One region of the Virgibacillus natechei genome, then DNA from elsewhere that is predicted to be linked to it. Evidence: predicted binding sites of a transcription regulator. Region 1 holds the regulator's gene; each other region holds the start of a gene.
The links. Region 1 encodes Rex, which represses fermentation and respiration genes when NADH is low (regulators of the CRP and FNR family bind a similar motif). Its sites were predicted from a motif close to TTGTGAAATATTTCACAA; they were not measured.
Positions count from the first base shown of each region.

Region 1 (3,217 bases):
TACATCATCACCAGAGAATAAGAAATTCCCTAAAACAGTGCGGATATCTTTTTCGTTAACAGTTGGATAATCATCCCATAATTCGAGTAAAACTGTTTTAGAAGACGATAGATTGGCCTGCTCCTGATCATAGTAACCGATTTGTACATTTGTTCCCAATTTAATGGTTCCAGTGATTGGTTTAAATTTCTCTAAGATTAGTTTCAGCAAGGTTGTTTTTCCAACACCGTTTGGTCCGACCAGTGCGATTCGTTCCCCGCGATTTACATTTAATTTTGCATTCGTAAATAAAGGCTCACTTTCATCCTCATAACGAAAAGAAAGATTGTCCATTTTTAAGACATCATTGCCACTTCGTCTGTTTATCTGAAAGGAAAAGTTAGCCGATGATTCATCGCCTAATGGTTTATCTAGTTTATCCATTTTCTCAAGTTGTTTTCTTCGGCTTTGCGCCCGTTTGGTAGTAGAAGCACGGGCGATATTTCGTTGGACAAAGTCTTCCATTTTTTTCATTTCGGTTTGTTGTTTTTCAAAATCCTTTAATTCCTGTTCATAATCGAGCGCCTTTTGTTCTAGAAATTTACTGTAACTGCCGTGGTACTTCTTCGTTATATGCCGTGAAATCTCGTAAACAATTGAAACGGTTTTGTCCAAAAAGTAACGGTCATGGGATACAATAATAACTGCTCCGGGATAGCTAATTAAATAGTTTTCTAACCATCCGAGGGTGTCTATATCTAGGTGGTTGGTAGGCTCATCTAATATAAGTAATTCCGGCTTTTTCAATAACAGTTTCCCTAATGCTAATCTTGTCTTTTGTCCACCGCTCAATTCATTAATTGGTGTCCCGTAATCATAATCCTGAAAGTGGAGACCGCTAAGAACAGCCTTTATATCAGCCTCGTATGTGTACCCACCATTCGTATGAAAGGATTGTTGAAGTTTATCATAGTCCTGTAAGATCTTTTCATTATGGGCACTGGACATTCCAGAAGCTTGTTCCATTTCCTTCTCTAGTGCTCGTAAATCTTGCTCTTGGATGGTCAAATGATGAAATACCTCAACCATTTCATCCCATATTGTTTTTTCAGAAGCCAAAGATGTATGTTGTGACAAATAACCTATCGTCAGGTCTTTTGGTCTGAAAAGATCTCCATCATCGTAATTAAGCTCTCCAGCCATAATCTTTAATAAAGTTGATTTGCCAGAACCATTTCTTCCCACAATAGCTATTCGATCATTATCCTTTATTTCAAGTTTCACATTTGCTAAAATTTCATCTGCCCCGAAGGACTTCGTAAGATTATTTAATTGCATTAATATCATAACGTTCACCTCATATTCTCCAGTGTATCGCATTGTTAATCAGCCTCGCAACAATTGTGAAATTAATCACGACTTTCCCGAATTTTTCTGATATAATTAGAACTATATAATAGATGTGAATATACATGAGGCATGAAGTGGAAAGAGGTACATAGATGGATAAACATAAAATACCAAAAGCAACTGCAAAACGTTTGCCATTATATTATCGATTTTTAAATAATTTAAATCACCAAGGAAAATCACGCGTTTCTTCAAAAGAACTTAGTGAAGCAGTGAAAGTAGATTCTGGAACCATTCGAAGAGACTTTTCCTATTTTGGCGCATTGGGAAAAAAAGGCTATGGGTATAATGTGGAATACTTACTTGGTTTTTTTCGTAAAACATTGGATCAGGATGAAGTAACAGATGTGGCTATAATTGGAGTGGGGAACTTAGGGACTGCTTTCTTACATTATAATTTTATGAAAAACAATAATATAAAAATCAAAATGGCTTTTGATGCAGATAAAGAAAAAGCAGGAACAGACATTGGTGGCGTTCCAATCTACCACATTGACGAGTTAGAGGAGAAATTTAATGAGACGAAAGTGGCCATTTTAACGATACCTGCTACCGAGACAGATGCGATTACAGAACGTCTTGTGCAACAAGAGATTTCAGGAATTCTTAATTTCACACCTGCACGCCTTACAGTGCCAGACCATGTTCGTGTGCATCATATTGACTTGGCAGTTGAATTACAAGCATTAACTTATTTTTTGAAAAACTACCCATTGGAAAAAGAGGATTCATAAACTGCGATAAAGTAAGTCTCTTCACCAAAATCTCTGGGGTGACAAACTAGATGAAATTATGAATTATAAGGGCCGCTGCGGAAAAACACTACGCTTTCCGTGGGCCCTTAGCTCAGCCTCCTCGGAAAAAAGAAGTTCGCTTTCTTCCTGCGGGCTCTTCCCACTGCGCTCATAGATTTTAGTGTTGCCCCATAAGTAAATAAAAAGAAGCAGCTCAGGCTACTTCTTTTTATTTTTTTTCGACCGAAGATGCATAGACATCATTCGTATTCCAATACCAAAATCAAGTGTAGCAACAGCTGCAAGAACGATCGTCGTGACATTCCATATCGTTTCCTCAGCAAATTGAATACCTACATATACAAATAGTATACCCATTATAAAATAGATGATCGCCATAGTCATAGTTAGTCTAACCTCCTAATAAGATCATCTGCATTTGTTCCATTTCTCGCTGCATACGTTCAATATCCTCTGGATCAAGCCCAAATTGGACGAGAACGACAATCGTGTTCATTGCCATATGCACGATGATAGGCACAATAATCCGTTTTGTTTTCACATAGAGAAATGCAAAGACAAATCCCATTGAAGCATAGATCAGCATGTGTGTAGGGTCTAAATGAATAATCCCGAATATCAAAGCTGACAATAATGCGGCAATAAAGAAGTTTGTTCGCGCATAAAATTGACCGAAAATAATTTTACGAAAGATAATTTCTTCTAATATAGGAGCTATTATGGCTGGAATAATCATAAATATTGGTGCTGCTCGTGCAATATCCATGATCTCCTGTGTATTCTCAGAACCAGGATCAATGCCAAGTAACTCCACTTCAATCATACCAGCAATTCCTTGAGCAGCGAAGGCCATAAATACCCCTAAGAATGACCATAGAATAACATTTCCCGCAGAAGAGGCATTGCGATGACTTTCCATTTTCATGTCAGGTCTCATTAGTAGAATAACTACTACAAGAGCTGAGGCAAAGCTTATAATGGACCAGTAAATAACAGCATCAAACTCACTGATTGGAAAAACTACAAACAAAATGGGTGCAAAAATAACCCCAGAAATCTGCATGATGATATAG
Region 1 covers NZ_CP110224.1:846,318-849,534, forward strand. The annotation lists gene OLD84_RS04735 (ABC transporter ATP-binding protein) at 1-1,326, opposite strand, end outside; gene OLD84_RS04740 (redox-sensing transcriptional repressor Rex) at 1,482-2,123, shown strand; gene OLD84_RS04745 (YdiK family protein) at 2,343-2,528, opposite strand; gene OLD84_RS04750 (CPBP family intramembrane glutamic endopeptidase) at 2,536-3,217, opposite strand, start outside.

Region 2 (3,217 bases), 1.6 Mb from region 1:
AAATTCCCGATTTCTCACTCAATGGCGCTTATGGACACACAAGCAACAATTCCCCTATTCACACTAAACACGAACTCCCTCTCCAAAATAAGCTCCTAGCACTTCACGAAATACCGCTGCCGTTTGATCGATGTCCTCCATGGTTACCTGTTTGCCAAAGGACAGGCGAATAAATTGCTTTGCTTCTGCATCCGTTCTGCCTAATGCTTTGATCGTTCGGGAGGGTTCTTGTTTTCCAACTTGACAGGCACTGCCAGTCGAGATCGCGACACCGTGGCGGTTGCACTCAAGCATCGTATATTGCCCCTCTACGTTAGCGATCCGAAGGCCTAGAATATGGGGCAGAAAATGCGTTTCATCTCCTTCAACCGTAATCATCGAAGGTAGAGATGCCATCAATTTCGCTCGCAATTCAGTAATACGTTCTCCTTCCTTCATGATAGCATCACAGACTGCTTTTGCGGAAGTCACAAATGCTGCGATCCCTGGCACATTTACCGTCCCTGGGCGGAATCCCGATTCATGCGTTGTATGTGGGATTTGCGGCTGCCATTTGACTTTAGGATCGATATAGGCTGCCCCCACCCCTTTTGGCCCGTAAATTTTATGGCTGGATAGGGATAGACTATCCAGTTTAAACTGCCTCAAATCGATCGGGATTTTTCCAAACGTTTGGACACAATCTGCGTGGAATAGGATATTGTTTTCCTGTAATAGATTGCCTATCGCTTCAATCGGCTGCACCGTGCCAATCTCCCCGTTCGCATGGTGAATCGATGCGAGGATGGTCGTTTCCCTGATCGCGTCCTCAACGTCATCGACCGCAAGTCTGCCGCTATCATCCACTGGCAAATACGTCACGTCAAATCCTTCCCCTTCCATTTTCTTAAAAAAATGATCCACCGAGGAATGCTCGGTGGCTGTCGTAATCAGATGATTCCCTTTTTCCTTATGTGCATCAATCAGCGAGCTTAATGCCAGGCTATTCGCTTCTGATCCGCCGCTCGTAAAATAAATCCCTTCTTTTGCGCCGTGAAGCAAATTTGCCAATTCCTCCCGACATGTCTCCAACAATTGAAATGCATCTGAACCAGCATCGTGCAAGCTGTTCGCATTCCCGAAAAAAGATTTTGAAACCTTTGTATACACGTCTAAAGCCTCATCTGAGATTGGTGTTGTCGCCGCATAATCTAAGTAAATCATAACAGCACTCCTGTCTATTTTTTAAAAATTTTATATAAAAGTCTTGTTTTTAGTTTAATAGTATGTAAATATAGGTGTCAAGACACATGTATATGTATTGCAAAATAAAGGAGTTATCATGATGACTGCAAACGCCATTATTATCAGTGGTAGCGGTATTGCTGCACGAACAGTGGTGATAAATGAAGTGCGGCTAAGAATGTGATTTTTTTCACAAGGAAGACAGGAATTCCTATTTGGCGCTAGGAGAAATTGCTGCCGCTGTTGACCTGATGACCACTTGACCGATCATTACGAAGCTAAACGACAGGAGGTATCTCACGTACATGAACAAAATCAAATTACGAACAGCGCTGCAATCTTTTTTAATCGAAGATATTGGAGACGCTGATCGAACAAGTACCGCTATCTTCCCCCCAGATCAATTAGGAAAAGGAATATTTTTAGCAAAAGAGGAAGGAATTATAGCTGGATTAGCACTCATCGAGGAGTCCTATCACTTACTCGACCCAACAATAGAAGTGGAGATATTTTATAAAGACGGCGACCAGGTATATCCGGGGGATGAGATTGCCACGGTAAGCGGCCCAATCCTGTGCATCCTGTCAGGGGAACGCGTCATTCTCAACCTGATCCAGCGCATGAGCGGAATTGCAAGCATGACTAAAAAATGTGCGGAAACGTTAAACGATGACACCATCGAGATTTGTGATACACGAAAAACGTCACCGGGCCTGCGAATGTTTGAAAAGTATGCTGTAACCGCGGGAGGCGGGAAAAATCACCGCTTCGGACTCTATGACGGGATCATGATCAAGGATAATCATATCGCCTTTTGCGGATCGATTTCAAAAGCGGTCCGAGCAGCGCGTCAACATAGTGGTCACATGACAATGATCGAAGTGGAAGCAGAAACAAAAGCGCAAGTTATAGAAGCCGTTGAGGCAAATGCCGATCGTATTATGTTTGATAATCGAAATCCCGATGAAGTGAAAGAACTTGCTACCTATGTCCCGAAGCATATTGTCACCGAGGCATCCGGAGGTATTACCTTAGATAATCTAACAACCTATCAACACACCGGCGTGGATTATATCTCCCTCGGCTTCATCACCCATTCCATAAAAGCACTGGATATCAGTTTGAACATTGATTAAAAGGGTGGCTGTAGAAGTCAGGAGAAATTTTAAGAAAAACGAATTGTATAGTGGGAGGAAATAAAAATGAGTTTATTAAAAATGATCCAAAACACGGAAAATCAAATGATGCCAGATCATTACAAAAACCTATCTACAGAAGAAATGGAAAACCGCGTGTGGCAGTTAAAGGATAAATTTGGGGATAAACTTTTTATTCCAGGCCATCATTATCAAAAAGATGAAGTCATCCAGTTCGCAGATGTAACCGGCGACTCCCTACAACTCGCCCAAGTAGCAGCAGATAACACGGATGCCGCATACATCGTGTTTTGCGGTGTTCATTTTATGGCAGAAACGGCAGATATTTTAACAAAAAAGGAGCAAAAAGTTATTTTGCCGGATATGCGCGCAGGCTGTTCCATGGCAGACATGGCCAACATCACCCAAACCGAACGCGGCTGGAAGGAAATGCAAGACACATTCGGCGACACAATCGTTCCCTTAACATACGTCAACTCGACCGCAGCAATCAAATCATTCGTCGGAGAAAATGGCGGCGCAACCGTCACATCCTCCAACGCGAAAAAGATGCTGGAATGGGCTTTCACACAAAAAGAGCGCATCCTATTTTTACCAGATCAGCATTTAGGAAGAAACACAGCCTATGATCTCGGCGTCCCACTGGAAAACATGGCCGTCTGGAATCCCATTACAGATACATTCGAATATGACGGCGACGACCTGCAAAACGTACAGGTCATCTTATGGAAAGGACACTGTTCCGTACACGAAAATTTTACCGAAAGCAACATCAACCATATTCGTAAAACAAAACCAGCAACCAACATCATTGTCCACCCGGAATGCTCACGAGA
Region 2 covers NZ_CP110224.1:3,138,579-3,141,795, forward strand. The annotation lists gene OLD84_RS15940 (IscS subfamily cysteine desulfurase) at 64-1,203, opposite strand; gene nadC (carboxylating nicotinate-nucleotide diphosphorylase) at 1,530-2,360, shown strand; gene nadA (quinolinate synthase NadA) at 2,427-3,217, shown strand, end outside.
Region 2: the regulator Rex is predicted to act here: its motif matches at 1,403-1,420, upstream of nadC (carboxylating nicotinate-nucleotide diphosphorylase).

Region 3 (3,217 bases), 1.0 Mb from region 1:
ATAAACCATCACGTTATGAGGTTCTGTTTGAATTTCCTCCATCATTTTCTTAAGTTCCTTCAACGTCCATGTATTTCCATAGCTATCGATAAAGGCGACATGTTTCGTTCGCCCTGTCTTATTTAAATCGTCAGCTATCACGATTGCTTCTTCTGCAGCCATTACGTCTGAGCTAAATGTTGTGCCTAATCCTTTGGGTGTCTGATACATGAACTCTATTCTGACTTCCATCTTTCTACCACCCTTACTTAAATTGTATGAGGGGGGAATGATATCAAGTCACTCCCCCTACACGATCACTGTCGTTTTTTCGTTTTCTTGTTATTTAATTTTTCATTTTCTGTTAGAGGTTCATTTGCCATCTCATGATCAAAATCCTTCGGTAATTTCTTTCTAACAGCTTGTTCATCGCTAACGCCATTATCATTTTTCCTTCTTTTTCCCATATAAAAACACCTCCACTCGTTTAGGTTGGCTAGAATAGGTGGTTTATATGTATCGGCCGAGACGTAAAAGCGCTGAGAAGACACCTCTTCCCAGCGCTCATCAAACGCTTATTTATTTCGTTTATTCACATATTGACGCTGGTCAGCTGTTATTCCTGCTAAACAAATTGTCGCTGGATCGTTGTCAATATCCAGTTCCATGGTTGATCCATCCATTGGCAACGTATCTTCATAAGTCTCTTCATATTCGGAAACCGATACTGCTGTTCGAGATTGGAATAGTTCCGTATGGTTATCGACGTATAAATGATCCCTATAATTTGGTTGCAGAATACCTGTAAAGAATTCCCCTACGGCTCCAGAACCATAGCTGAATAAACCGATTCTTGAACCAGCTTTTAAATCTTCTTTGTTCTCAAGCAGGGACAGTACGCTTAAATACAAGGAACCAGTATAAATATTTCCAACAATTCTGTTATACTTGGCGCTAAATGTATAGTTTTCTTCTAGACGCTCTTTGTCATTATCTGAACCTTCATCCCAAATCGTTCGTAAGGCTTTGAGCCCCATTTTTGTATATGGTAAATGGTAACAAATGGCATCAAAATCTTTTAGCCCCAGACCTGACTTCTCTTTGAATTGGCCCCATACTTTTGAAAAGAATGCAATGTACTGTTCATTTGATAATTTTCCGTCAACAAACGCTTTATCCGAATAGACTGGACGCCAAAAGTCCATAATATCAGAGGTGAAATAGGCACTTTTATCTTCCAACGCCATAATAGTAGGATCTGCACTCATCAATAATGCAACCGCTCCTGCTCCTTGCGTTGCTTCCCCCGAGGTATTCAAGCCATATCTCGCAATATCCGAACCTAATACCAATACCTTACTTTCTGGATTCAATGCAATATGACCTTTTGCCATTTGAATACCTGCAGTGGCTCCATAACAAGCCTGCTTCACCTCAATGGTCCGAGCTTGTGGGTTCAATCCTAATAATTCGTGGACATAAACCCCTGCAGATTTAGAACTATCGACGCCTGTCTCTGTTCCAAAAATAACAAAGTCAATCTTGTCCTTATCTTCTTCATCTAAAATCTCCAATGCTGCATTCGCTGCTAGCGTAACGGAATCCTGTGTGATTGGAGCAATCGCCATCTTTTCCTGACCAATACCGACCGTGAATTTTCCAGGGTCTATATCTCTTGCTACAGCTAATTCGTTCATATCAACATATAGATGTGGTGTATAAAATCCTATCTTATCAATTCCAATTTTCAACGTTATTCCTCTTTTCTCACCATATATTTTACATATGCACAGCGAATTCATTCCTTAGAAAACTTGGCTTTTGTTAAAGGGATTCTTAAAAAGCGTTCTTCGCTTTGTTAGAATCTCTTATGCTTTGGAGTGCAAGCCTTTATGGCACAGGCCTTAATTGCACTTATGCAGTTAAGAAAGTAGTTATACTTTCTTAACTGCCAAACAATACATAACTGTTTCTCACTAGGTAAAATATTGCACAAAAATACACTCAATACTATAAATGATAATATAATCTTACACTAAAAACAATTAAGAGAAAGCAAAAGTGGTTTGTTTTTAGGATATTAGAAAACTTGGCTTATCGCCAAGCTTTTGACGTTAGCCTTAGTTGCAATAGGAAACCAACAGAAGCTCCTGGGTTAATTAACTTTGACAAATAAGAAACAAGCATCTGCTTTTTAGTAGATGCTTGTTTCTTTTAACCAATTCAGTCTTCATTTTGACTTAACTGTTTTCTGAGCTGCTTGTTTTCCTCTTCTAACCTGTCCATGTACGCACGCTGCTCGTTTGCCTTGAGGGCGTCCTCAGCCCCAACTTTAGTTATAAATCCATAGATGAGAAAAACAAGCGGAAGCCACGTAAGAACACTCCATTCAAAGAAAAAAGAAAAAGGAAACACAATAATAGCAAGTATATAATAAACCTTAGACTGACCAATATCGATGGACCAAACGTCTGTATAAGCGTTTCGTTTGTACGCCAAAATGTAAAAAATATGTTTAACAATAGCGATGAACAAAATAATATAAGTACTTAAAACAACGAAATGAACCACTGTAGACAACCAATGTTTCAGCCCCAAACCGTTTTATTCGTTTGATGCCTTACATCCTAAGAAAGAGAAGTTGAATGAATAAAAACAAATAGGTCCGCTCTTTTTTTAATTTCTTTCTATAATCCGTTCACGCTTGCATTTTCTACAGTAATTGGAAGGAATTCGATAGGGGAAGAGGTCCAAGGATGAAGTTGGTTTAATGAGAATGGTGCGTCCAAATTTTGCCCCAAAGGATATGGCGAGCACTAAAGGTATCAGCTAAAAAGATTCGCCCCGTACAAAAAGAAGTGCTATCTTACTCGATTATAAGTGGCTTGAAAGAACAAAGAAATTGCAACCTTCCTAGATACTGCCATAGATGCTGCCAAATAAAGGTTCTTATACAAAAGCCCGCAATGGACAATATAAAGAAAATACGACGCGTCTACTATTTTTCAAGAGGAGAGATATAAAATGAACTCTGCTACGCAATATCGTACCGAAAAAGATCCAATGGGACGAATTTTAGTTCCTAAGACAGCTTATTATGGGCCTCAAACGCAGCGTGCTGTAGAAAATTTCCAGATTAGTGGGTTGCGCCTACCACGATCGTTTATTAAAGCACAGGGGATAATAAAGGCTTCCGCTGCAACCGCCAACATGAATCTCGGAATGCTCGAGCGTGATA
Region 3 covers NZ_CP110224.1:3,672,965-3,676,181, forward strand. The annotation lists gene OLD84_RS18340 (ribonuclease H family protein) at 1-231, opposite strand, end outside; gene sspO (small acid-soluble spore protein O) at 297-446, opposite strand; gene OLD84_RS18350 (hydroxymethylglutaryl-CoA synthase) at 555-1,730, opposite strand; gene OLD84_RS18355 (hypothetical protein) at 2,203-2,559, opposite strand; gene OLD84_RS18360 (class II fumarate hydratase) at 3,004-3,217, shown strand, end outside.
Region 3: the regulator Rex is predicted to act here: its motif matches at 1,958-1,975, upstream of OLD84_RS18350 (hydroxymethylglutaryl-CoA synthase).

Region 4 (3,217 bases), 450 kb from region 1:
CCTTCGCTATATCTATATGCTTGTCTTCATAAACGTCTTCAAACAGCTTCAAGGCTTGTGTAATCGTTCTTCGAGCTTTTTTCGCATCGATATAGAAGTAGATTTCCCCAATTTTAAGTAACGTTTTTCCCTCAGATACCTTATCCTCACTCTGTTGATTTGTTTCCAACAATTGTTGATATAGAGATAAAGCCTTGTTGTAATCCTTCATACGAATGTATACATCAGAAATGAGAGCGGTTGTCTGGCCAATGATGAGATCTTTTTTGTTTACTGATTTGCGAAAGTAGTTCAGCGCCTGCTCCAGATAACGAACACCAAAGTCATCATTCTTTTCATCTAAATACACCTTACCTAAACTGCTGTATGCCATTCCATATGTATACATATCCTGCCAATTAATTGATTTCAGCATATCTAATAATTCATTTACCAATTCCATAGCCTTTGGTAGGTGCTTTTGTTCTCTTTCCAGCTCAGCATAATCCAAAAAGGTATCTATCACGAACCCTGGATATTCATTCTCCATTCCTTTTATATGTAACGCTTGCTTGCTGTAATGCACAGATTTAGTATAATTCTTATCCCTTTTATAAAACGCGGCCATTGTGTGTAATGAAAGAAAGTGTACGTCATCCCTTATTTCATCATTCACTTCAAGAATACTTTCTAATTCCTGAACGTCCTCTCGAGCTAATTCATATTCCTGTCCGTTTACATGACGATTAATCTTCTCTCTTACTGACAGGATGTGCTCTCGTAGCTCTTTGGTTATCATTCGTCACACCCCTTTTTCAGAAAATAATATGAATCACGATTAGGAAAAACAATATCATCCCTAAGCGCAAATGAATTATTCGTAGTTTTCCAGATGGTTTCATAAGCCTCATCCACCCCGTAACAACCATGCCAATTAGAGCGATACCTGTCAGCAATCCGCTTATCATCTTCCCATTTTGCCAGTAAAATCCATAACGATTAATGGTAAGCCACGCATGCATCATAATAAGTAGTAGAGCCGCTGTACCAATCCACCTATGAAATGGCATTATTTTTTTGGATATATTTGCAAGCTTTATCTTTGTGTTTCGATCCGAAGAGGAACGTATTGTAGAAAAAACAGCATGTCTAGTCCAATTGAATAGAATGAAAAATAGACCCAATAAACCAAATAAAATATGAATCCTTATAATTGGAAAAGTGCTACTTGTCACGATTACCCATATCGCCAGGACCAATACTAATATATTGAAATAAAACCATTTGTTCATCTAAATAAACCCTTTTCTTCTCTGTCCAATCTCTAATTCTATTTAAACATTCTTTGCATAATGTTGATGTGATAAATATCACACATTTGGCACACCCACTTCGTTACTTATCTTCATTTTTTTTACTGTTTTTATCGCAGTTATGTGATGTTTTTCACTGTTATATAAATGATTATCATTTAGTCTAATAAGAACTAGTTATTTTTAGAAAACTTGGCTTATCGCCAAGCTTTATGGCGATAGCCTTAGTTGCACTTATGCAGTAAGAAAGTTTTTATACTTTCTTATCTGCTAAAGAAAGGAAGGAAACGTTTAATGAGAAATCCATCTCTTCAATTGTCACTACAAACTTCCAGTCTAGTTGTTGGATTTATGATGTGGGTCTTAATATCCTCCTTGATGCCCAGCATTCAAGAGGATATTGCATTAACTCCTGGACAGGTTTCCCTCGTAACTGCGATACCAGTTATTTTGGGGTCATTATTACGAATTCCAGTTGGTTTTTATACCAATCGATTTGGTGCCAGAACGATTAATCTTATTAGTCTTATAACCCTTTTATTTCCTGTGTTCTATATTAGTATTGCTGATTCTTTCATTGATTTAGTGATTGGAGGTTTTATTTTAGGCGTTGGGGGAGCAACGTTCTCTATCGGGGTTACATCATTACCAAAGTATTACCCAAAGGAAAAGCATGGTCTTATTAATGGTATTTATGGGGTTGGTAACATTGGTACTGCCATAACTACTTTCGCCGCTCCTGTTATCGCCGAGTCAATCGGATGGCAACAAACCGTTCAGTTGTATTTAATTCTAATTATCCTATTTGCTGCATTGAATTTCATTTTAGGAGATAAAAAGGAAACAAAAGTAAAAAATTCAATGCTTGAACAAATAAAAGGCGTATACCGCAACTCAACGTTATGGTTTCTAAGCTTGTTTTATTTTGTAACTTTCGGGGCATTTGTGGCATTCACGGTGTTTTTACCCAATTTTTTAGTGAACAATTTCAATTTAACCCCTGTTGATGCTGGGTTAAGAACTGCCGGTTTCATTACGCTCGCAACATTCGTACGACCGCTTGGTGGTTGGTTAGCAGACAAATTTAATGCCTATATTATTTTAATGTTTATATTTGTTGGTGTTACCATTTCTGGAATTCTTTTATCATTTTCACCGAATATTGAATGGTACTCCGTAGGCTCATTAGCTGTTGCTATTGCTGTCGGTATAGGAAATGGTACAATATTCAAACTTGTTCCGTTTCACTTCTCCAAACAAGCTGGTATTGTTAATGGAATTGTATCGGCTATGGGGGGCTTAGGAGGATTCTTCCCTCCAATACTATTAACAACCGTCTATAATATGACTGGCACCTATGCAATTGGATTTATGGCGCTTTCTCAATTTGCGCTCGTAAGTTTTGTTATTGTTATTTTCATGTATTATCAAGACCACAAGAATATTGAAAGAAAAATAGTCGACGGATCGACTGAGGGGATTATGGTAACCGATAGAAATGGAGACATTCAATATGTTAATCCTGCTTTCACACAAATGACTGGATACACAGCAGTAGAAGCAATTGGAAGCAAGTCAACCCTTTTGAATTCAGGAAAACATGACCCTTCCTTCTATAATGAAATGTGGACGACGATTTATGAAAATGGTTATTGGAAAGGAGAAATCTGGAACAAACGAAATAACGGAGAACTATTCAAGGTATTGGTTACCATACACTCTATTAACAATAATGTTGATGAAATAAAGTATTACGTCGGAAGATTTACCGACCTATCAAATTCAGCTGAAGAATTAAAGGAATAGCATAAATGCATGACGATAAGCCAAGTTTTCTAATAATAAGTGAGTTAGATCACAGAAAAGCTTGGTCAAATAGCTTATCATCTAATCAAGTCAAATTTTAGGAGGTAAGCAAATGAGTA
Region 4 covers NZ_CP110224.1:392,821-396,037, reverse strand. The annotation lists gene OLD84_RS02370 (tetratricopeptide repeat protein) at 1-778, opposite strand, end outside; gene OLD84_RS02365 (hypothetical protein) at 795-1,271, opposite strand; gene OLD84_RS02360 (nitrate/nitrite transporter) at 1,587-3,098, shown strand; gene ric (iron-sulfur cluster repair di-iron protein) at 3,211-3,217, shown strand, end outside.
Region 4: the regulator Rex is predicted to act here: its motif matches at 1,338-1,355, upstream of OLD84_RS02360 (nitrate/nitrite transporter).